4 linked regions of the Salinigranum rubrum genome follow. The main gene of each other region encodes a partner of the protein of the gene in region 3 in a complex. Links are inferred from orthologs where the notes say so. Each region holds a gene or a part of one and is shown on either strand. Other genes may lie near its edges. The genes, in order: C2R22_RS02095, C2R22_RS06605, C2R22_RS11460 and C2R22_RS12440.

Region 1 (4,970 bases), 1.9 Mb from region 3 along the record:
CCGACCTTCCCGCCGAGCATCTCCAGGACGTGGCCGACCGTCATCCGGGACGGAAGCGCGTGGGGGTTCAAGACGAGGTCGGGGACGACGCCGTCCTCGGTGAACGGCATGTCCTCTTGGGGTGCCAGGTGGCCGACGACGCCCTTCTGACCGTGTCGGGACGCGAACTTGTCGCCGAGTTCGGGGATGCGCTGGTCGCGGACCGAGACCTTTGCCAACTTGGAGCCGTCCTCGCCCTCCATCAGCGTCACGGTGTCGACGACGCCCGACTCGCCCGAGCGCATCGTCACCGACGTCTCACGCCGCTTCTGCGGGGAGAGCCCGCCCATGTCGTCCGGCTCTTCGAGGAACCGGGGTGGCGAGGTCTTCCCGAGGAGGACGCTGTTCTCGTCCACGACCGTTTCGGGGTTGACGAGGCCGTCCTCGTCGAGGTGGGTGTACGCGTCCTCGCCGCGCGCCCCGCGAACGTCCTGGGAGGGGATCTCGAAGCGGTCCTCCTGGCCGCCGGGGTACCGGCGCTCTTCGCCCTCGTAGGTGCGGAAGAAGTGCGAGCGGGCGAGGCCGCGCTCGACCGACCCTTTGTTCATCACCAAGGCGTCCTCGATGTTGAACCCCTCGTACGACATGACGGCGACGCAGAAATTCTGCGCCGCGGGCGCTCGTCGAAGCCGATCTGCTCCGTCGTCTGGGTCTTGACCATCGCCAGCTGCGGGTAGTGGAGGAGGTGCTGGCGCGTGTCGGGTCGGATGCGGTAGTTCGCCGCGGGGAGGCCGAGCGACTGCTTCATCATCCCCGCGCCCATCGTAATCCGGGGAGACGCGTTGTGCTCGGGGTACGGGATCATCCCGGCACCGATGCCGAAGATGAGCTGCGGGTCGATTTCGAGGTGGGTCGTGTTCTGCTTCTCGGGGTCGTCGGGGTGGTACTCGATGTCGTCCTCGTCGACGGCAACGAGGATGTCCTCCTCCTCCTCGGCGTCGATGAACTCGATGAGACCACGGCTGACGAGGTCGTCGAACGAGATGTCGCCGTCGTCGACCGCCTCGATGTGCTCGTCGTCGAGCAGCGGTTCGCCCTGTTCGACGACGATGAGCGGGCGCCGTGCGCGGCCCGCGTCGGCGTTGATGATGACCTCGCGCGTCCGGTCTTTGACCGAGACGTTGACCATCTGGGAGACGTCTCCCCGTCGTCGTGCTTCGCGGATCTGTTCTGCGAGCTCGTGGGGGTCCTCGTGGGTCCCGACCAGGCTCCCGTTGACGTATACTTTCGCTTCTCGTGCTTGCGCCATCGTGTAGTTAGTCGTCCGCAGGTGTGGTCTCGACGCCCTCGAGTCCGGGCATGCCCTGTACGCCCATGTGCGCCAGCTCTCGCTTGAGCGCCCGCTCGTCCTCGACGTTCTGTGACAGCTCCATCGCCTGGGCGAAGTTCTTCACCAGGCCGCAGTTCGGCCCCTCCGGCGTCTCGGAGGGACAGATGCGACCCCACTGGGTCGCGTGGAGGTCGCGCGCCTCGAAGTGTGGTTGCGAGCGCGACAGCGGCGAGCGCAGCCGTCGAAGGTGCGACAGCACCCCCATGTAGTCCGTCCTGTCGACGAGCTGAGAGACGCCCGAGCGCCCACCGACCCAGTTCCCGGTGGCGATGGGGTGCTCTAGGCGTTCGGTCAGCACGTCCGAGCGCACGACGGTGTTCACCGTCAGGTTCCGGTTCCGCATGTTCGCCCGTTCGAGCTGGTACTTCACGTCGCGTGCGAGCTTGTTCAGCGCCGTTCTGAAGAGGTCGCGCATCAGGTCGCCCGACACCTTGAGCCGCTTGTTCGCGTAGTGGTCCTTGTCGTCCGATTCGCGCCGCCCGAGCGCAAGTTCGAAACACGCCTCGGCCATCCGGCAGAGGTAGTACGACTTGTTGATGCGCACCTCCTCCTCCTCGACGCCTTCCTCGTGCAGGTGGGGGAGGAGGTAGCGGTCGATGACGTAGTTGGCGCGCTTGAGCTGGTAGTTCTTGCCCTGGCCGCCGGCGACGCGCTTGCCGAGCGCCTCGATGGCCTGTTCTTCGGTCTGAACGGGCGCCTCCTCCAGGTTCTCCAGCATGAACTTCACGATCTCGGGGTCGTCCGAGACGCGGTGGACGATCTCCTCGTCCGATTCGAGACCGAGCGCGCGGACGAGCGTGACGAAGTTCACCGACCCGGAGACGGAGGGGAACGACACCTCCAAGAGGCCCTCACGGTTCCGCTCACAGAGAACGAGCGCGCGGTACCCGCGGCGCTGAGAGAACGTCTTCGCGACCTGGATCTCGTCGCCGTACTTCGTGTCGTACTCGGCGAGGATCTTGTTCGGCGCGAGGTCCTCCGAGGTCATGAGCACGCGCTCGGAGCCGTTGACGATGAAGTAGCCGCCGGGGTCGACGGGGTCCTCGCCGATCTCGACGAGGTCCGCGTCGGAGAGTTCGGAGATGTTGCACTTCCGGGAGCCGACCATGATGGGCATCCGACCCACCTTGGTCTCGGTGGAGTCGAGGACGACCTCCTCTTCCTCCTCGCCGCCGCGGACGATGGACATCTCCATGAACACCGGCGCGGCGTAGGTGATGTTGCGGAGGCGGGCCTCCTGGGGGAACAGGAGTTCCTCGCTCCCGTCGGCCTCCCTCACTCGGGGGTCTCGACGCGGATGTCGCCGAGTTCGACCCACACCGGTTCCTCGCCCTCCTTGTCGCCGATGTCGGTCTCGATGGTCTCCTTCTCGTCGACGACCTCCTGCATCCCGCGCCCGAGGAAGTTGTTGAACGAGCGGAAGTGGTGTTCTGCGAGCCGTTCCTGCGAAAAGTACTCTCTGGAGATCGTGCGTCGTGACTGTCGATTCATTCGATCACCAATCGGTAGACGACCGCCGTGTCTGTCGTTCGCGAGTCGCGGACGATCTTGACGACGTCGCCGGCCTCGGCCTCGTCGGGGAGCGCCGGGTCCGACGTGCGGATCTTCGGTAGATTCACCCGCTCGACGTCGTACTCAGCCATCATCTCCTCGATTTCGGGTTCGTCGAGGATGGCGTGCTCCGGAACTAGGGTGTGTTCGCTTACGTTGACCATGGATGTCGGGGGGATGGGAAGAAGCTCTCACGAGATACTACAGTCGGATTCAGGGGCCAGCCATTTAACCCTTGTCAACCGGTGCGGGTAGCGCCGCTCACCGACCACGAGCGGGCTGGTACCTTTACACACGGAGACGTGAGATAAATGCCTTGCGGAGCGACCGACGATAGCGCCCCACACGGCGCGGTGAGATGAGAAGTCTTATTTACGAAACCCGGATACTGGAGAGTGCGCACTGCCCGGATGGTGTAGTGGCCCATCATACGACCCTGTCACGGTCGTGACGCGGGTTCAAATCCCGCTCCGGGCGTCCTTTTGCGACGAACTACTCGGCGAGCACCGCGTAGCGTGTGCTCGCCACCTGTGAGTCGCACAGACGCGATAACGGGAGTTGAACCAGAGCGTGGAGCGAACGAAGCGAGCGGAACGACCGTGGTTCACAATCCCGCTCCGGACAGTCGGTTCTCGGTCGTCGCTCCGGGTGCATCGTCGGTCGACGCGGCAGCGTAGCCGACACGGCGACAACACGGTACACGGGCGCGGTGAGACCGCAGTCCTCACCCCCAGCAGACTGCGTTTCTCGGGCCTTCGGCCCTGCGATACTCGCCCCTCGCGCGTTCGCTCGCTCCCTGCAGTCGCTCGCTCTCGCGCACCACCGCCGCTGTCGACCCCACAACCTTTCTTTCCCTCCGTCGAACCCGCGTCCAATGGCCCCTCCCGAGCAAGGCGACGTCCACGTCGTCGAACGCACGTTCACCGACGAGGACGTCAGCGGATTCGCCGCGGTCTCACGTGACACTCAGGCCATCCACACCGAACGAGAGCCCCCGATGGTCCACGGCCTGTTGACGGCGACGCTCTCGACCGAAATCGGCGGCGACCTCGAAGTGCTGGCCCGGACCATGGAGTTCGACTTTCTCACCCCAGTCTACGCCGGCGACACCGTTCGATGCGAGTGGACGACAGAGCGGGTCGACGCCCGGGAGGACCGGTTCGACCTGGCGGCGACCGTCGAGTGCCGGCGAACCGCGAGCGCGCGGGCCGGCGCGGAGCACACGGTCGTCCTCCGCGGGGAGGTCGAAGGGCTCGTGTGGCGGTCGGACCCCGACGACTGACCGACTCAGAGGAGCGCGCGGACCGCGCCGCCGCCGAGCGCAACTCCGACGAGCGCGGCGGCGAGCGTCCCGAGCGCGTAGCGCGCCGCGACCCGACGCTCGCCCGCCTGCGCGTGCTCGACGACGCCGACGGCGAACGAGGAGAACGTCGTGAACGCGCCGCAGAACCCGGTTCCGAAGACGAGGAGGAACGCGCTGTCGACGGGCGCGGCGCCGAGCGCGCCGAGCGCGACGCTCCCGAGGACGTTCACGGCGAAGACCCCTCGCCGCCCACCGAACCGGGTGTCGACGGCGAACCGTGCGAGCGCCCCGAGCGTGCCGCCGACGCCGACCAGGAGCGCGGTCGAGAGCGACGCGTCGGGCGTCATCGGCGACGCCCCCACGCGATACCGAGAGAGGCTGCGGCGATGCCGAGCGCGTAGTTCGCGCCGACGTTCACGAGCCCCATCGACGGGGCGAGCGCGGCCGTCTCGACGGCGAACGTGCTGTAGGTGGTGAACGAGGAGAGCAGTCCCGTCCCGACGAGCACTCTGACTCGGTGGGTGGTGACGACCGTGACCAACACGCCGAGCGCAAAGCTCCCGAGGACGTTCACGAGGAGCGTCCCCGGTTCGCCCGTCACGACCACCCCGACCGTCCAGCGGAGGACGGCCCCGACGAACCCGCCGACGCTCACGTACAGCGGGTCGGTTCGTCTCATGCCCGTCCGAACCCGTCGCCGTCACTCGTCGCTTTCGGTTCGCTTCGACTGCTCACCGCGGCCATCGC
Region 2 (4,864 bases), 990 kb from region 3 along the record:
GGTGGACCTGCGGCCGTCCGTGAGCGTGGAGCGGGCCGCTGGGCGTTCGTGAGAGCGGATTCGAGACGGCGAGCACGAAAACCGCGCGGCCGCCAGGGCGGTGAAGCCACGGTCCTCCCCAGCCGATTCGGACCTCGCTCCCGCCGCTCGCTCGGTCCTCATCCCTCGCGCGACGGGGCGGCCGGAGTCGCCCCGGCCGCGCCACCGCAGTGCCCTGCTGGCGCACGGCGTCCCCTCGCGCGTCTGTCCGAAGACTCACCGCAGACGAAACGGTGAAACCCGGTCCCGGCGAGTTTCCGGTAGGAATGCTCACGAAGCGAATCATCCCCTGTATCGACGTCGACCTCGACGACGAGGGGAACGCGGCCGTCTACACGGGCGTCAACTTCGAGGACCTCAAGTACACCGGCGACCCCGTCGAGATGGCGAAGCGGTACAACGAGGCGGGCGCCGACGAGTTCGTCTTCCTCGACATCACCGCCTCGGCGGAGGGCAGAGAGACGATGCTCGACACGGTGTCGCAGGTCGCCGACGAGGTGTTCATCCCGCTCACGGTCGGCGGCGGCATCCGAACCAGAGAGGACATCAAAGAGACGCTCCGGGCGGGCGCGGACAAGGTGTCGATCAACACCGCCGCCCTCGAAAACCCCGACCTCATCGACGAGGGCGCGCGCGCGTTCGGCTCGCAGTGTATCGTCATCTCCGTCGACGCACGCCGCCGATACGACGAATCCGGCGAGTTCTACGAGGAGGTCGACGGCGAGTCGTGCTGGTTCGAGTGCACCGTGAAGGGCGGTCGCGAGGGAACCGGCGTCGACGTCGTCGAGTGGGCGAAGGAGGCCGAGTCGAGAGGTGCGGGCGAACTGTTCGTCAACAGCATCGACACCGACGGCACGAAGGACGGCTACGACATCCCGCTCACCCGAGCCGTCTGCGACACCGTCTCGACGCCCGTCATCGCCTCGTCGGGCTGTGGCGGTCCCGAACACGCCTACGAGGTGTTCACCGAGGCGAACGCCGACGCGGCGCTCGCGGCCTCGATCTTCCACTTCGACGAGTACACCATCCGCGAGGTCAAGGAGTACCTCGCCGAGCGCGACGTCCCGGTCCGTCTTCCGGAGTAGGGACGGGGGGACCGACAATCAGTGGGTGTAGACCTCGTACAGCGCCGCGAGGCCGGCCACGGCCACGACGAACCAGTAGCTCGCGATGCGGTAGAGGAGTGCGACGGCGGCGGCCGCCGAGGGTGCCGTCGGCGTGAGCGCGACGAGGAGGGCGACGACGGCCGCCTCGATGCCGCCGAGACCGCCCGGCGTCGGCGTCACGCCGGCGAGTGTACTCGCCGGGACGATGAACAATACCAACAACGGGTCCAGCGGGACGCCCAGCGACCGGCCGGCGAGGTACAGCGGCGCGGCGAAGAACACCCAGCCGGTGTACGCGAAGACGAGCGTGTACGCGAGGGTCCGCGGGTGTTCGGCGATGACGTCGAGGCGGCGGTAGAAGTCGACGACGCGGTGGCGGGCCGAGTCGACCGAGACGCGGTCGGTCCGGGCGGCGATGGGCGAGACGATTCGGACGACGGTCCGCCGGACGAGCGCCTCCTTCCGCCAACTCAAAAAGAGCAGTCCCGGCAGCACGAACGCCAGGACGGCGAGCCCGAGGACGAGCGCGTCGGCGCGCGACGGGAGAGAGCCGGTGGCCGTCAGCGCGACGAAGCCCACCCCCGCGAACGTGAAGAACGGGAGGAGGTTGAGCAGGTCGGCCGTGACGACGCCCGCGAGGCTCTCCTGATAGGAGGCGCGGTCGTCCGTCGAGAGCACGTACGCGATGAACGGGCCGCCGCCGGCCTTCCCGAACGGGGTGACGTAGTCGGCGAACGTCGCGGCGAAGTAGATCGGGACGAGCGAGCGAAACGGGATGTCGACGCCGAGAACGCCGAGGATGACGTCCCACGACTTCGTCCAGACCACCAGGCAGACCAGCGAGGAGAGACACGCCGGGACGACCCACCAGAGGTTCGCCTCGCCGAGGGCCGACGTGATCTCGCCCCACCCGATGACCCTCCCGAAGAGGTAGATGAGGACCAGAGCGGCGACGAGTCCGACGCCGACTTTCGCCAGCGTCCGCCGGTCGACGGAGGCGTTCGGTTCGCTCGCGGCCTCCGACGTGGACGTGGACGCGGACGGGGACGCTGATTTCGTGTCCGACATGGTGGACCAGAGAACGAGGACCGAAGACGCGGTCTCGCTGCTGACGAATCAGGATTCAGTGCCACCACGGTTAAACCGACGGCCTGCGAGCGCGAGTCAGTCGTCTCTCGGATGTCGAGCCGAACTCAGCGAACCGGGCTGAATTGAGTGAATCGAACCGAACTCAGAGCGCCGCCTCGAACGCGTCGCGGAACGCGGTCGTCATCTCCTGGACGCGCCCGGCCGCGTCGGCGAGCGCGTCGAGCGGGTCGACGCCCGATTCGGTCTTCAGCGTGAGGATCGGTTCGGTCTGTCCGCCGGACTGCTCGGGGTTGACGTCGTACGTCGCCGCGGCGACGCCCGGCGTCTCCAGGAGGCTTCCCTTGAGGACGTTCATGAACGTGTGGTCCTCGCCGGCGATCTCGAGGCGGAGTTGCTCGTCCGTCTTGTCGATGACCCGCAGTTCCATACCCTCTCGTTTTCCGGTGACGCGTTTCAACGTTTCGTGTCCGGTCGCGCCGCTCACGGCGCCGCGCGACTCGGTCCACGGTGGACCTGCCCGCTCACAGGGTGGGGAACAGCGACGCGACGTCCACCGCGGGGTCGACGAGACGGTACCCGTGGCCGTCACGCTCGACGGCGCCGGCGTGTGCGAGGTGGTCGAGGTGTGCCCACGCCTCGCCGGGACCGTGCAGGATGTGGATCTCCCTTAAGTCGCCGAAGAGGTGCGCCGAGACGGTCCAGACGTCGCACGGGCCGTGGTCGTCGAGCACGCCGACGACGCGGCGCGTCCGCTCGCGGTGGTGTTCGAGAATCGTCCGGGCTCGGTCGGTCGGCGCGTCGATGGGGTCGCGGTGACCGGGCCACGCGCGGCGCCATCCGGCGTCGACGACCCGTCCGAGGCTCTCGACGTACTGCTGGAGCGGGGCGTCGACGCGGAGGTCCGCGCCGCCGACGTTCGGCGTGTACTTCGGGAGGACGGCGTCGCCGACGAACGCCTCTTTCGCACCCTCGCGCTCGAACGCGAACCCACACAGGCCGGCCGCGTGTCCCGGCAGGTGGACGGCCGTGAGGTCGACGCCGCCGACGCGCAGGCGGTCGCCGTCCTCGATGGGAGAGACGTCGACCGGTTCGCCGCGGCCGTCGGAGTGCGTGTCGATGAACGAACGGAGCGCCTCGCGTGACTCGGCCGGGAGCCGCCACTCCTCGAAGCGTCGTTCCTCGCGGGCGCGGTAGTCCTCCCACGCCGACGCCGACCCCGAGACGAGGTCGGCGTCGGCGGCGTGGACGTGGACCGTCGCGCCGCTCTCGGCCTGGATCTCTCCGGCGAGACCCGCGTGGTCGGCGTGCCAGTGAGTGAGAACGACGTCGCCGACGTCGTCGAGGGCACAGCCGAGGTCACGCAGCCCCGATTCGAGTTCCGCTCTGGTCTCCGGGAGGGCAACGCCCGCGTCGACGAGTGCGAGTTCGTCCCCCTCGTGGAGCACGTAGACGTCGTTCTTTCCCTCGAAGACGGTGTTCCCAAGCTGGATACGTCGAACGTCCGTCCCCGGCGACGGACTCGAGTTCGTAGACATACCGTCCCCTCACGAGGGCGACGTAATGAGTGTTTCCGGGCGTAGACCACACGGTACCGGAGCGTGTGACCGACGAGAACGAGGACGTGATGCCGGTGAACGAAGGCAAACGGGGACCGCGGCTGAGGCGGGCCCCGGACTGACCAAGCCACTGCAAGGAGCACCAGTCCTGCAGGTGCCTGACGCGCCCGGCGGCATGTGACACCACGCGCGTCATTCCCCTATTGCAGAGATGTGCTGAAAAAGGTGGTGTTCCCGCCAATTACAACCATTGTTTCAGTACTGAGTATCATGTTGTTCGTTCGAGTAGGGAGATAACTGGATAATGTTAGATGACAACGTATCCCACACGGTCGTTCGTGTACGTTCCGGTCGAACGACGGTGTCGACTCCCGACGGCCGTGACGTCGGCTAACTGGGTCGAGAACGGACGCCGACTCGACCGCTGTCACCGGACGTGATACGGCTGGTCCCCGGCGAGGAACCGCCCGAGGTCGACCTCGCGGCGGTAGTCTGTCCGCTGGAGTTCGCGGAGGCCGTCGACGAGTCGGTCATGCTCCGCGTCGGTCCACTCCGCCGGGTCGAGGACGGGGACCACGAGAAAGCCCGACCCCAGAACCTCGGTGCCGTGCAGGGCGTGCAGGTCGAGTCCGTCGTCGGCCGGCCGCGCCGTGTGGTTCCTGAGGACGTACGCCGTCGCGCGCGCGCCGACCGGGAGCAGGACGTGCGCCGCGATGGCGCGGAGTTCGGCGTCGAGGTAGCGTTCGAGTTCCGTGTAGTCGGCCTCCGTCGGGGCGTCGCCGTCGGGGACGCACATGTGGAGGTACGAGAGGTAGGTTCGGTCGACCGTCGGTTCGTCGCCCGTGGTTTCGAGGAGTCCTGCCTCGGCGAGTGCGGCCTGGAGTCGGTGGCCAGCCTCGTTCGTGAACGGGACGCCGGTGTCGGCACCGCCGTGGACGCCGGGGTGGTCGCCGATGACGTGAAAGTGCGCGTTTGCGTCGCCGTAGCCGGGAACGAAGCGGGCACAGTCCGGTCGCATCCCGAAGGGGTTGCTCGTCCGGTCCGTGACGTTCTTCACGAGGCCGGATACGAACG
Region 3 (4,799 bases):
TTGTTCGTCGGGACGACGAGGTCGACGTTCGACGTCTGGTTGTTCGAGTCACACATCGCGATGACCGGGATACCGACGGTGATTGCCTCCTTCACCGCCTGAGCGTCGCCGATGGGGTCGGTCACCACGACGACGTCCGGTTCGATGTACCCGGCGTAGTCCGGGTTGGTCAGCGTCCCCGGGATGAATCTCCCGGTGCGAGCGCGGGCACCGACGGCGTCGGCGAACTTCTTCGCCGGGAACCGCCCGTACTGCCGGGACGAGGTGACCAGGATCTGCTCGGGCGCGTAGTTCGCGAGGAAGTCCGCGGCCGTCCGGATCCGAGAGTCGGTCTGGCTCACGTCGAGGACGTAGAGGCCGTCGTCGCGGACGCGGTGGATGAACCGCTCCATGTCCTTCGTCTTCTGCTGGGTACCGATGTGGACCCCAGCGGAGAGGTAGTCCTCGACCGGGATGAGGAGGTCGGCCTCCTCGTCCGGCATGACGTCCTCGTCGAAGGTCGGCGCGTCGTCGGCCTCCTCGGCGTCGGGTTCCGCGACCTCGACGTCCGCCTCGGTCGCCGGGGCGGCCTCGTCGGCCGCGGCTGTCTCTTCGACCTCGGCCTCCTCGCTGGGGGCCTCGGCGGCTTCTTCGGTGTCGTTTTCGGCCTCGGTCTCGACGTCGGGGGCCTCGGCGGCCTCCTCCTCGTCGACGACCTCGACCGCGTCGTTGTCGTTGTCGCTCATTCGTTAGACTGCGTCGTCCGCGATTCTGATGAGTTCGTTCAGCTTGGCGGTTCGCTCGCCCTGCACCGTGCCGGTCTTGATGAACGGCGCGTCGGTGGCGACGGCGAGGTGTGCGATGGTGGTGTCCTCGGTCTCGCCCGAGCGGTGGGAGATGACCGAGTCGTACCCGTGCTCGGTCGCGAGTTCGATGGCGTCGAACGCGTCGGTCAAGGAGCCGATCTGGTTCGGCTTGATGAGGATGGAGTTGCCGGCGCCGGCGTCGATGCCATCCTGGAGACGCGACGTGTTCGTGACGAACAGGTCGTCGCCGCAGATGAGCGTCCGGTCGCCCACCTCGTCGGTGAGTTCGGCGAAGCCCTCGTAGTCGTTCTCGTCGAGGGGGTCCTCGACGTAGGCGAGGTCGTACTCGTCGACCATCTCGGCGATGTAGGCGATCATCTCCGCCGTCGATTTGACCTCGTCGCCGAAGTCGTAGCCCTCCTCGGAGTGGAGTTCGCTCGCGGCGACGTCGAGGCCGAACTTGATCTCGAAGCCGAGGTCGTCCGCGACGTCCTCGACGGCCTCTTCCATCACCTCGAACGCCTCCGCGTCGGAGATGGGTGGCGCCCACGCGCCCTCGTCTCCCTTCGCGGCGGGGACGTCCCGCTCGTCGAGGAGTTCGGAGGCGCGGCCGTGGACCTTCGCGTTGGCGAAGACGGCCTCCGCGACGGAGGGTGCACCGACGGGTGCGGCGAGGAACTCTTGGATGTGAGTCGCCTCCTTGGCGTGCTCGCCGCCCCCGATGACGTTGCCGAGGGGGATGGGGAAGTTGTCGCCGCGGAACGCTCCTCCGAGGTGCTGGTACAGCGGCAGACCGAGGGTGTCGGCCCCGGCTTTCGCCGCGGCCATCGAGATGGCGACTGCCGAGTTCGCGCCGATTTCGGAGAAGTTCTCCGTGCCGTCGGCGGCCCGAAGCGTCGTGTCGACCGCGCGCTGGTCGCCGGTGTGTACCTCGCCCTCCAGTCGGGGAATGGCCAGTCGGCGGGCGGCCGCGATGGCCTCCGAGGGCGGAAGCTCGATAGCCTCGTACTCGCCGGTACTCGCCCCCGAGGGGGCGGCGGCACGGCCGAACCCGCCGGATTCGGTGAGGACGTCGGCCTCGACGGTCGGGTTTCCACGCGAGTCGAGCACACGGCGGAGCGAGACGGAGCTGATGAGCGTCATGCGTCACCTCCACCTGCGATGGGCAGCGTCATGTCAGTTGCCCTCCCGTTTGACGGTGAACGGCAGCACGCCCGCGTCGTACTCCTCGGCGGCGATGAGGATGGGCTCGGACTGCTCGGAATCGATGAGCACCGGCGCGCCGTACGACACTTGCAGGGCTCTCGCGCCCAGGATGCGTGCCTTCTCGTAGCGGTTGTAGCGCTGTTTCATTGGTAGGGAGCCACCACGTCGACGAGGTCCTTGTGCGAGACGATCATCCGACGGCAGCAGTGGCGGGTGACCCCGAGGTCGTCGAGGACCTCGGCGGGGTCTTCGCCCGCCTCCGTGCGTCGCTTGAAGTCGTCCCAGTGCTCACCCACGACGTTGCCGCACGTGAAGCACCGGACGGGAATCATCATGGTTCGGTCACCTAGCGGTAGGACTTCTGGTAGCGTGCTCGTGCGCCCGGTCCGCCCCACTTCTTGGGCTCGGACTGGCGGACGTCGTTCACCAGCAGCGAGCGGTCGAACTCCATGAACGCGTCGCGGAGTTCGGCGTCGTTGAGGTGCTGGACGATACCGCGCGCGATGGCGGTGCGGACGGCGTCGGCCTGTCCGCTCACGCCCCCGCCCGAAACGGAGATGTCGAGGTCGACCTGCGAACGGAGGTCGTCGCCGGCGATGCGGAACGGCTCCAGCATCTTCAGGCGGGCCATCTCCGGTTCGACCAGTTCGACCGGTCGGGAGTTGATGCGCACGCGACCCTCGCCGTCCCTGACCGTAGCACGGGCGACGGCCGTCTTCTTCTTGCCAGACGTGTTGGTTACCATGTGACGTTAGCCCCCAGATTCTCGCTCACTTCGCCGAGCGAGATGAACTTGATGTTCGACAGGCGGTCCAGCGACGTCCCTTCGAGCACTTCGCCCTCGTCGTCGTACGGGTTGCCGACGTAGATGCGGACGCGTTCGAGCGCCTCGCGGCCGCGCGGCTTCTTGTACGGGAGCATGCCGCGGACGGCGCGCTTGAAGATGCGGTCGGGACGCTTCGGGTAGTACGGCCCCCGGTCGGAGCCGACGTCGACGCGCTTGCGGTAGACGCTCATGACGTCCTCTTCGGAGCCGGTGATGACCGCGTCTTCGGCGTTGACGACGGCGACCGACTCGCCGGCGAGCGCCTTCTGTGCAACCTCGCTGGCGACGCGACCGAGGATACAGTCGCGGGCGTCGACGACGACGTCCGCGTCGAACTCGGCCACGCTCATCGAATCACCCGTACGTTCGACCCGTCGGGGTTCTGTTCGGCTAGCTGTTCCAGCGTCACGGCGTCGCCGACCCGCTCGATCTTCGTGCGAGCGGTCGACGAGAAGTCGACGGCGGCGACGGTGACGTTCTTCTGCAGCACACCACTGCCCAGCACCTTGCCGGGGACGACGACGGTCTCGTCCTCGCGGGCGTACCGTTCGATGCGTCCGAGGTTTACCTCTGCGTGGGTGCGCCGTGGCTTCTCTAAGCGGTCGGCGACGTCGGCCCAGACGTTGGCGCCGGAGTCGCGCGAGACCGCCTTCAGCTCGGCGATGAGACTTGCGAGTCTCGGATTCGTCTTACTCATGGTCTGTAATCGGGGAGAGAAATCGGAGGATGCAGGGAGCAGGATTCGAACCTGCGGACCCCTATGGGACAGCGCCCTGAACGCTGCGCCGTTGGCCAGACTTGGCTATCCCTGCGTGCATACTCCGCTACTGCGTGCCCCTTGAAACCGCTTTCGATTGGAACCTCGGGCCGCTCTGCTGGCCAGGCGGGCGAGCGAGCCGTCGTGGGTGTGGGGTTTCGGGGGCGCATCTGTGCTGTCCTGTGGTTAGATCGCGACCTTCTCTTCGAGTTCGGCCGCGCGCGATTCGATGGAGTCGACCGCGCGCGTCACCAGTTCCTCGACGCTGAACGACCCGTCCGTCTCCACGTGGAAGACGAACGCGCCCGGAACGTCGTGGACCTCGACTTCCTTGCCGGGGTAGCGGTTCGTGAGGTCGTTGTCGAACTCCTCTGTCGGGACGAGTTCGCCCTCGTCCTCGATGACGCCGCGCAGGATGTTGGGCTCCTGCTCGTCGAACTCGGCGTCGGGGTCGTCACCGACGACCTCCACGCGCTGGAGGTGTCGGTAGCCGACGGCCACGCCGCCCTGCTGTTTGGCGTGGCTCTTCCCCGTTTCGAGGACCGCGTCGGCTTCGAGTTCGAGCCGCTGTCCGTTCTTGAGTTCGATGATGGGGACGTTCCGGTCCGCGGGTTCGACGAGCGCATCCGACGTCTCGATGTCGCCGGAGTACGCCGTCGCCGGGCCTTCGACGTCGAGCGCCAGCGTGACGCTCTCTCCGACCTCGAAGTCGTCGAGCGGCGTCGTCAGCGGGACCAGCCCCAGACGGAGGCCGATCATCTCGTCGAACATCACCGAGGAGTTCTCCACGAACCGCACGTCGTCGATGGAGAACGTCGGGACGTCGGCGATCATCGCCCGGCGGATGCCGTTGGCGAACGCCGGCGTCAGTCCGCGCGCGACGAAGCGCGCCTTCCGGTCGGAGCGTTCGATGAACTCGACTTCGAAATTGGCTGTCATCTTAGAACCGTCGGTTCTTGGGCGCTCGGGTGCCGTCGTGCGGCAGCGGCGTGACGTCCTCGATACGACCGATTTCGATGCCGGCGCGGGCGAGCGCGCGGATGGCCGCCTGCGCGCCGGGACCGGGCGACTTCGTCCGGTTGCCGCCGGGTCCGCGGATGCGGACGTGCAGCTTCGTGATGCCCGCCGCCTTCACTTCCTCGGCGATGGCGTCGGCCATCTGCATGGCGGCGTACGGCGACGCTTCGTCGCGGTTCTGCTTCACGACCGACCCGCCAGAGGACTT
Region 4 (4,958 bases), 200 kb from region 3 along the record:
CCCGGCTCCGACGAGGATTCCGCCGAGGTCGACGCCCCAGATGCCGAGCACGAGCGAGCCGGCGATGGTGTAGAGGGTGACCTGCGAGAGCCGGTAGACGATCTCCCGCTGGTGTTCGGTGATCGCTCGCCGCCCGTCGGAGAGTTCGCGCGTGATGCGACCGACGACGTCGGTCATGGCGTACGCTGTCACGAAGACGATGAGCCCGAGCACGGCGTTGACGACGCTCTGTGGCCCGAGGCCGTACGACTGGACCTCCTCGAAGAGCGGACCGGTGAGTCCCCAGACCGCGATGACGAGGAGGCCGCCGCCGAACGTCGTCAGGAGGCTCACGCCCGAGAGCAGGAGGTGTCGCCACGTGTTCGGTATCCGGTCGCTCTCGTCGCTGCGGGTGTGGAGGTAGTCGGTGACCCGCCAGGTCGCCGCGACGACCAGCAGCGTCACGAGCGTGACGGCCACCTTCTCGGGGAGCGTCGGAACGAGCGAGTCGATGCCGGTCGTCTGGAGCGGGAGCATCACCGATACTCGGCGGCGAGGTTCGTCAGGGCGGCGAACTCACCCGGGGTGAGCGAACCGGGACGCTTCGCGAGCAGTTCTTCGGGAGCCGCCTCGACGACAGCGGAGCCGTCCGAGATACCCGAGATGTGCGTCGTGTTCCGGATGGCGTTCCGCACGGTCTTGCGTCGCTGGGTGAACAGCGCCTTGACGAAGTCGAAGAAGAACGATTCGTCCGCGACGGTGTACTCGGGGTCGCGCGGCGCCGTCCGGACGACCGCGCTCTCGACCGCCGGGGCCGGGGCGAACGCCTCGCGAGGGACGCGCTCGACGAGTTCGACGTCGGCGTAGTGCTGCGCCCCGACCGAGAGCCGACCGTACTCGCTCGTCCCCGGGTCGGCCGCCATTCGCTCGGCGAACTCGAACTGGAACATCAACACGAGGGGCTTCCCCCGGGGGAGGAGTCGGAACGCGATTTCCGAGGAGATACCGTAGGGGAGGTTCGAGACGCACGCCGAGAAGTCGGGGAGTTCCACCGAGAGGGCGTCGCCCTCGAGGACGGTCAGCCGGCCCGATTCGACCTCCTCGGCGAACTCCTCGCGGAGGAACGCAGCCAGGTCGGCGTCGCGTTCGACGACCGTCACGCGGTCACCGAGGGCGAGCAGGCGGTCGGTGAGCGCCCCCGTTCCGCCGCCGATTTCGAGGAGGTGGCTCGTGTCCGTCTCCCGGGAGAGATAGCTCGGAATCCGGTCGAGTACCCGGTCGTCGACGAGGAAGTGCTGGTCGCGGTCCGGGTCGCCGCGGACCCCGGCCCGGCGAATGAGCCGGTCGGGGTCGCGACGGCCGGTGCCGTCCGTGTTCATTATCACACCCTTCGTCCCGGCGGGCCTAAAGTCTGTTATTCGGCCGTCGTCGACTACGACTCGGCGTCGCGCCGCACGAACGCTTTGTACTTGAGGTCGTCGTCACGGAGTTCCGACATGATCCGTTCGGCGAGGATGTCCTTCGGGTTGTGCAGGCCCGAGATGCGGTCTTCGAGGTCCTCGAAGCTCTCGAACGGACCCCGCTTCCGCTCGTCGAGGATGTTGTTGCGGAGTTTCTTGCCGATTCCCGGCAGGAGGTTCAGTTGGTGGAGGCGGATGGTGATGGGCTGGGCGTCGTTGTAGAAGCCGACGAACCGCGACTCGTGTTCGGCGAGTACCTCGTCGACGACGTACTCCAGTTCGGAGAGCGCGGTGTTCGAGAGGGCGTCGTACTCGATGTCGCGGAGTTCCTCGACGGCCACGCGTTCGTCCGCGGGGCCGAGGACGACACGGTCGCCGATGCTCACGTCGGCGTCGTCCGCGAGTCTGAGTTCGACGAGGCGGAAGTCCTCCTCGCCGAGCGCGTACGCCAACGGCGATTTCTTGTACCGTGGGCGGTCGTCATCGGTGCGACCGTGCGGCAACACGTCGAGAACGACGGCCATACGCAGCGTGCTCTCCTCCGTCTCGTCGCCGGCCGCGTCGACTGCGTCGCCGCTCTCGCTGGTGGTCATACACAACTCTATGCTGACAGATTATTTAAATCGTTGGCACCGAGAGAGCCAGCGTATTCTCGCCGTGTGGCGGTCGTCGCCGTCGTTCGTCTCCGGGGGCCGAAGGCCCGGATTCGAGACGAGCGCCGAGTCAGGCGTACTTGGCGACGACGTTGAGAATCTCGTCGAGTTCGTCGCCCGAGAGCGCGTAGCGCTGCTGAGCGTAGACCGCGCGGAGTTCGTCGCGCGACTGGGGGAGCAGGTCGGCGATCTTGAACGCCGTCGCCTCGTCGACCTTCTCCAGTTCGAGGAGTTCCTCGGCGAGCGCGCGCGAGTCCTCGGGGTCGAGAAAGGCGAATCGGTTGACGTGCTCGATGGCGCGGGCCAGTTCGTACCGGACCTCGCGCTCCTCGTCGGCCGCGCGTTCGGCCTCGACCTCTTCGAGGAGCCGCTTCACCTCCGACGTCGTGAGGAACTCCTCGCCGAGCTTCTCTTTGAAGATGGTCATCTACTTCTGTGCGCGGAGGTGCGCCGGGCGCGTGATGAGCGTCTTCGTCTTCCCGCCGTCGGTGATCTCGACCTTGAACGAGCGGCCCTGCTTCCCGACGACCTCACCCGTGTGCCCGCTGAAGCGCGGGTGGAAGCGACCCTTCCGGACGCTGGGGTCGATCTTCAGGTGGACCTTCTGCCCGACCTCGTACTCCTGAATCGCTCGCTGTGGCGGCGACGTGCCACGCTCTCGGGGTTTGTTCTTGAGTTTGTTCCGCGTCCCCTTCATCGGACCGTTGGAACTCGGCATAGTCGTGGAACGTACTACTTCTGACGGCGTTATAAAAGACACGTTCCCGTCCGCGCACGGCAACGCGGCACACAGCCCGGAGGCCGATGGTTCTCACCCGATGCCACTCGTGGCAAAGCATATCAGGCTCCGCGGACCACTCTCTCCCATGAGTCAGGAAGCCCCGACGGTCACCGACGTCTCACGCGCCGAGGAGACGAACTCGCCGGTCGAGGCGGAAGACGAGACGGAGATGGCGGTCGAGTCCGCTCACGAGGCAGAAGCGGCCGACTTTGGACCCGGCGCGAGCGAGGGCGGGTTCGCCGTCCGCTTCGGCTCCGGGTTCGCCGCCGGAATGCTTTTCGGGGGCGTCGTCGGTATCCTCCTCAACTCGCTCCCGCTGGCGATGTTCGGGGGGTTCATCCTCGGGACGCTCGTCGGCACCGTCCTCGCGGCGCGGGCCTGAGAGCGCCGAAGCCGAGGCTCGCCGGACGGAAAACCGCGAGAAGCGAACTGTCGTTCAGATACGGCCGACGTTCTCGACGGAGACGCTCTCGACGCCGTCGACGCCCATGAACGCCTCTTCGACCGCTTCGGTTCCGCCGGCGTCGTCGGGGACGATGACCGTCGGGAGGAGCGCGACGAGGCCGAACGCGACGTTGTCGCGCTCGAACCCGTTGATGCGCGCGCCCTCGGGCAGGGACTCCTCGAGACGCTCCTGGAGCGCGTCGAGGTCGATGTCGGGGCTGTTCGGCATGACCTTGATCTTGGCGGCTACTTTTCCCATTGTTGTAGTCAGGGACCTCGGAACCCACAGTCGGGACACTCGTAGAGGTTGCTCTGCTTGCGGCACTTCGCGCAGCGGGAGATCTCCTGGCCGCAGTCCGGACACTTGAACGTCGCGGCGCTCATGCCGGCGATGTTGATGCCACAGGACACGCACTGTCGGGCGTGCCGCCGCTCTGGCTCGCTCTCGCTCATACACCAACGAACCCGGGCGTCACGTTTAACGGTTGTCTTTCGACCGCCGTCTCGTTCTTTGGCACTCTCCTCCACGCGCCGCTCACCCCACCGCGAGCGGCACCGCGAGGACGCCCATGAGGTGGACGCGGCGGACGCCCAGTCGAACCGGCAGGAGACCGACCACGCCGGCCGCGACGAGCACCACGACGCCCTCGACGCCCGCGAAGAGTCCCGAGAGGAGACAGAGCAGGCCACAGGCGACGAGGCTCGTCAGCCGCGGACCCACCCGACCGGCGGCGACGAGGTACCGGTCGCCGAGCGCGGGGACTAGGACGGCCGAGACGACGCCGGCGACGACTGTCGCGGCGAGGAGCGTCGAGAGCGGCGGCGGACCGACCTCCCGGAGAGCGACCGTCACGCCCGTTCGGGGCGCGTCGAGCGCGACCAGCGAGAAGAGCGCGAAGACCGCCGTCGCCGTGTTCGCCCCGCTCGTCGCAACGACGTACGTGCGGTCGGGCGCGTCCCGGCCGGCGAACGGCAGCGCGAGCGTCGCGGCGACGCCCGCCGACACGCCCGGGAGATACCCCACGAGTCCGCCACCGGCGACACCGGCAGCGGCGGCACGGCCGACCGTCCACGGCCCGGCCGCGAGTGCCGTGCCCTCTTGCGGCGGGACGCCGCCGCCGCGGGCAGCGTCGACGAGGACGGGCACGCCGAACAGCCCACCGAACAGCGGCGTGAGCACGCCGCCGACCGAGACGAGGCCGTCGAACGGCCGGTCGAGCGTCGCCAGCCCGAGCGCGCCCGAGAGGACGACGAGAAACGCGGCCGCGACCATCCGCCACGGGCGGCGCTCGGACAGCACGAGCAGTCCGAACACGCCCGCGAGGACCAGTGGCAGCGACGCGGTCAGGAGCGTCTCGTGCCGGCGGACGAGCGCCGTCAACGGTACGGCGACGGGCAACGCGACGAGGAGCGCCCCGCCGCTGCCGAGCGCGGAGAGCCTGAGCGCCTCTCGTCCCCGGCCACCGAGAACGAGTCGGTGTCCGGGAAGCGACCCGGCGGCCATCGCGGCGTCGGGGACGCCGAGCGCGAGCGCCGGCACCACGTCGAGGAACGTGTGGGTGACTCCGGCGGCGAGCACGGCGCACGCGACGCCCGTCGACGGCCCCGAGAGCGTCGGCGCCGTCGCCGCCAGGAGGAGCG

What was found.
Region 1: C2R22_RS11460 (region 3) and C2R22_RS02095 share a complex: the UniProt entries of both Methanocaldococcus jannaschii proteins name them as parts of the RNA polymerase complex. The link is inferred for Salinigranum rubrum from one-to-one orthologs.
Region 2: C2R22_RS11460 (region 3) and C2R22_RS06605 share a complex: the UniProt entries of both Methanocaldococcus jannaschii proteins name them as parts of the RNA polymerase complex. The link is inferred for Salinigranum rubrum from one-to-one orthologs.
Region 4: C2R22_RS11460 (region 3) and C2R22_RS12440 share a complex: the UniProt entries of both Methanocaldococcus jannaschii proteins name them as parts of the RNA polymerase complex. The link is inferred for Salinigranum rubrum from one-to-one orthologs.

Annotation. Positions count from the first base shown.
Region 1 is NZ_CP026309.1:433,341-438,310, forward strand. What follows is about bases 1,471-4,330. They hold C2R22_RS02095 (DNA-directed RNA polymerase subunit H), read right to left. Parts: upstream 3,085-4,330; coding sequence 2,857-3,084; downstream 1,471-2,856. Other genes in these bases: C2R22_RS02105 (MaoC/PaaZ C-terminal domain-containing protein), read left to right, coding at 3,795-4,202; C2R22_RS02110 (fluoride efflux transporter FluC), read right to left, coding at 4,208-4,330. Also shown: more of C2R22_RS02110, read right to left, coding at 4,331-4,570; C2R22_RS02115 (fluoride efflux transporter FluC), read right to left, coding at 4,567-4,902; C2R22_RS02120 (ATP-binding protein), read right to left, coding at 4,899-4,970. UniProt on the Methanocaldococcus jannaschii protein: DNA-dependent RNA polymerase (RNAP) catalyzes the transcription of DNA into RNA using the four ribonucleoside triphosphates as substrates.
Region 2 is NZ_CP026309.1:1,339,673-1,344,536, reverse strand. Bases 1,020-3,773 are described here. They hold C2R22_RS06605 (DNA-directed RNA polymerase subunit L), read right to left. Parts: upstream 2,662-3,773; coding sequence 2,377-2,661; downstream 1,020-2,376. Other genes in these bases: C2R22_RS06600 (MBL fold metallo-hydrolase), read right to left, coding at 2,756-3,769; C2R22_RS06610 (lysylphosphatidylglycerol synthase transmembrane domain-containing protein), read right to left, coding at 1,143-2,213; hisF (imidazole glycerol phosphate synthase subunit HisF), read left to right, coding at 1,020-1,124. In the rest of the region: more of hisF, read left to right, coding at 306-1,019; C2R22_RS06595 (uracil-DNA glycosylase family protein), read right to left, coding at 4,218-4,847. UniProt on the Methanocaldococcus jannaschii protein: DNA-dependent RNA polymerase (RNAP) catalyzes the transcription of DNA into RNA using the four ribonucleoside triphosphates as substrates.
Region 3 is NZ_CP026309.1:2,334,139-2,338,937, forward strand. The notes cover bases 731-3,419. They hold C2R22_RS11460 (DNA-directed RNA polymerase subunit N), read right to left. Parts: upstream 2,327-3,419; coding sequence 2,135-2,326; downstream 731-2,134. Other genes in these bases: eno (phosphopyruvate hydratase), read right to left, coding at 731-1,928; C2R22_RS11455 (DNA-directed RNA polymerase subunit K), read right to left, coding at 1,962-2,138; C2R22_RS11465 (30S ribosomal protein S9), read right to left, coding at 2,338-2,736; C2R22_RS11470 (50S ribosomal protein L13), read right to left, coding at 2,730-3,167; C2R22_RS11475 (50S ribosomal protein L18e), read right to left, coding at 3,164-3,419. Outside these bases: rpsB (30S ribosomal protein S2), read right to left, coding at 1-725; more of eno, read right to left, coding at 729-730; more of C2R22_RS11475, read right to left, coding at 3,420-3,514; C2R22_RS11485 (DNA-directed RNA polymerase subunit D), read right to left, coding at 3,761-4,513; C2R22_RS11490 (30S ribosomal protein S11), read right to left, coding at 4,515-4,799. UniProt on the Methanocaldococcus jannaschii protein: DNA-dependent RNA polymerase (RNAP) catalyzes the transcription of DNA into RNA using the four ribonucleoside triphosphates as substrates.
Region 4 is NZ_CP026309.1:2,531,429-2,536,386, forward strand. The notes cover bases 842-3,689. They hold C2R22_RS12440 (RNA polymerase Rpb4 family protein), read right to left. Parts: upstream 2,520-3,689; coding sequence 2,163-2,519; downstream 842-2,162. Other genes in these bases: C2R22_RS12430 (16S ribosomal RNA methyltransferase A), read right to left, coding at 842-1,358; C2R22_RS12435 (DUF655 domain-containing protein), read right to left, coding at 1,412-2,032; C2R22_RS12445 (50S ribosomal protein L21e), read right to left, coding at 2,520-2,810; C2R22_RS12450 (hypothetical protein), read left to right, coding at 2,959-3,255; C2R22_RS12455 (elongation factor 1-beta), read right to left, coding at 3,310-3,576. In the rest of the region: C2R22_RS12425 (mechanosensitive ion channel family protein), read right to left, coding at 1-516; more of C2R22_RS12430, read right to left, coding at 516-841; more of C2R22_RS12460, read right to left, coding at 3,690-3,770; C2R22_RS12465 (tripartite tricarboxylate transporter permease), read right to left, coding at 3,853-4,958. UniProt on the Methanocaldococcus jannaschii protein: DNA-dependent RNA polymerase (RNAP) catalyzes the transcription of DNA into RNA using the four ribonucleoside triphosphates as substrates. This subunit is less well bound than the others.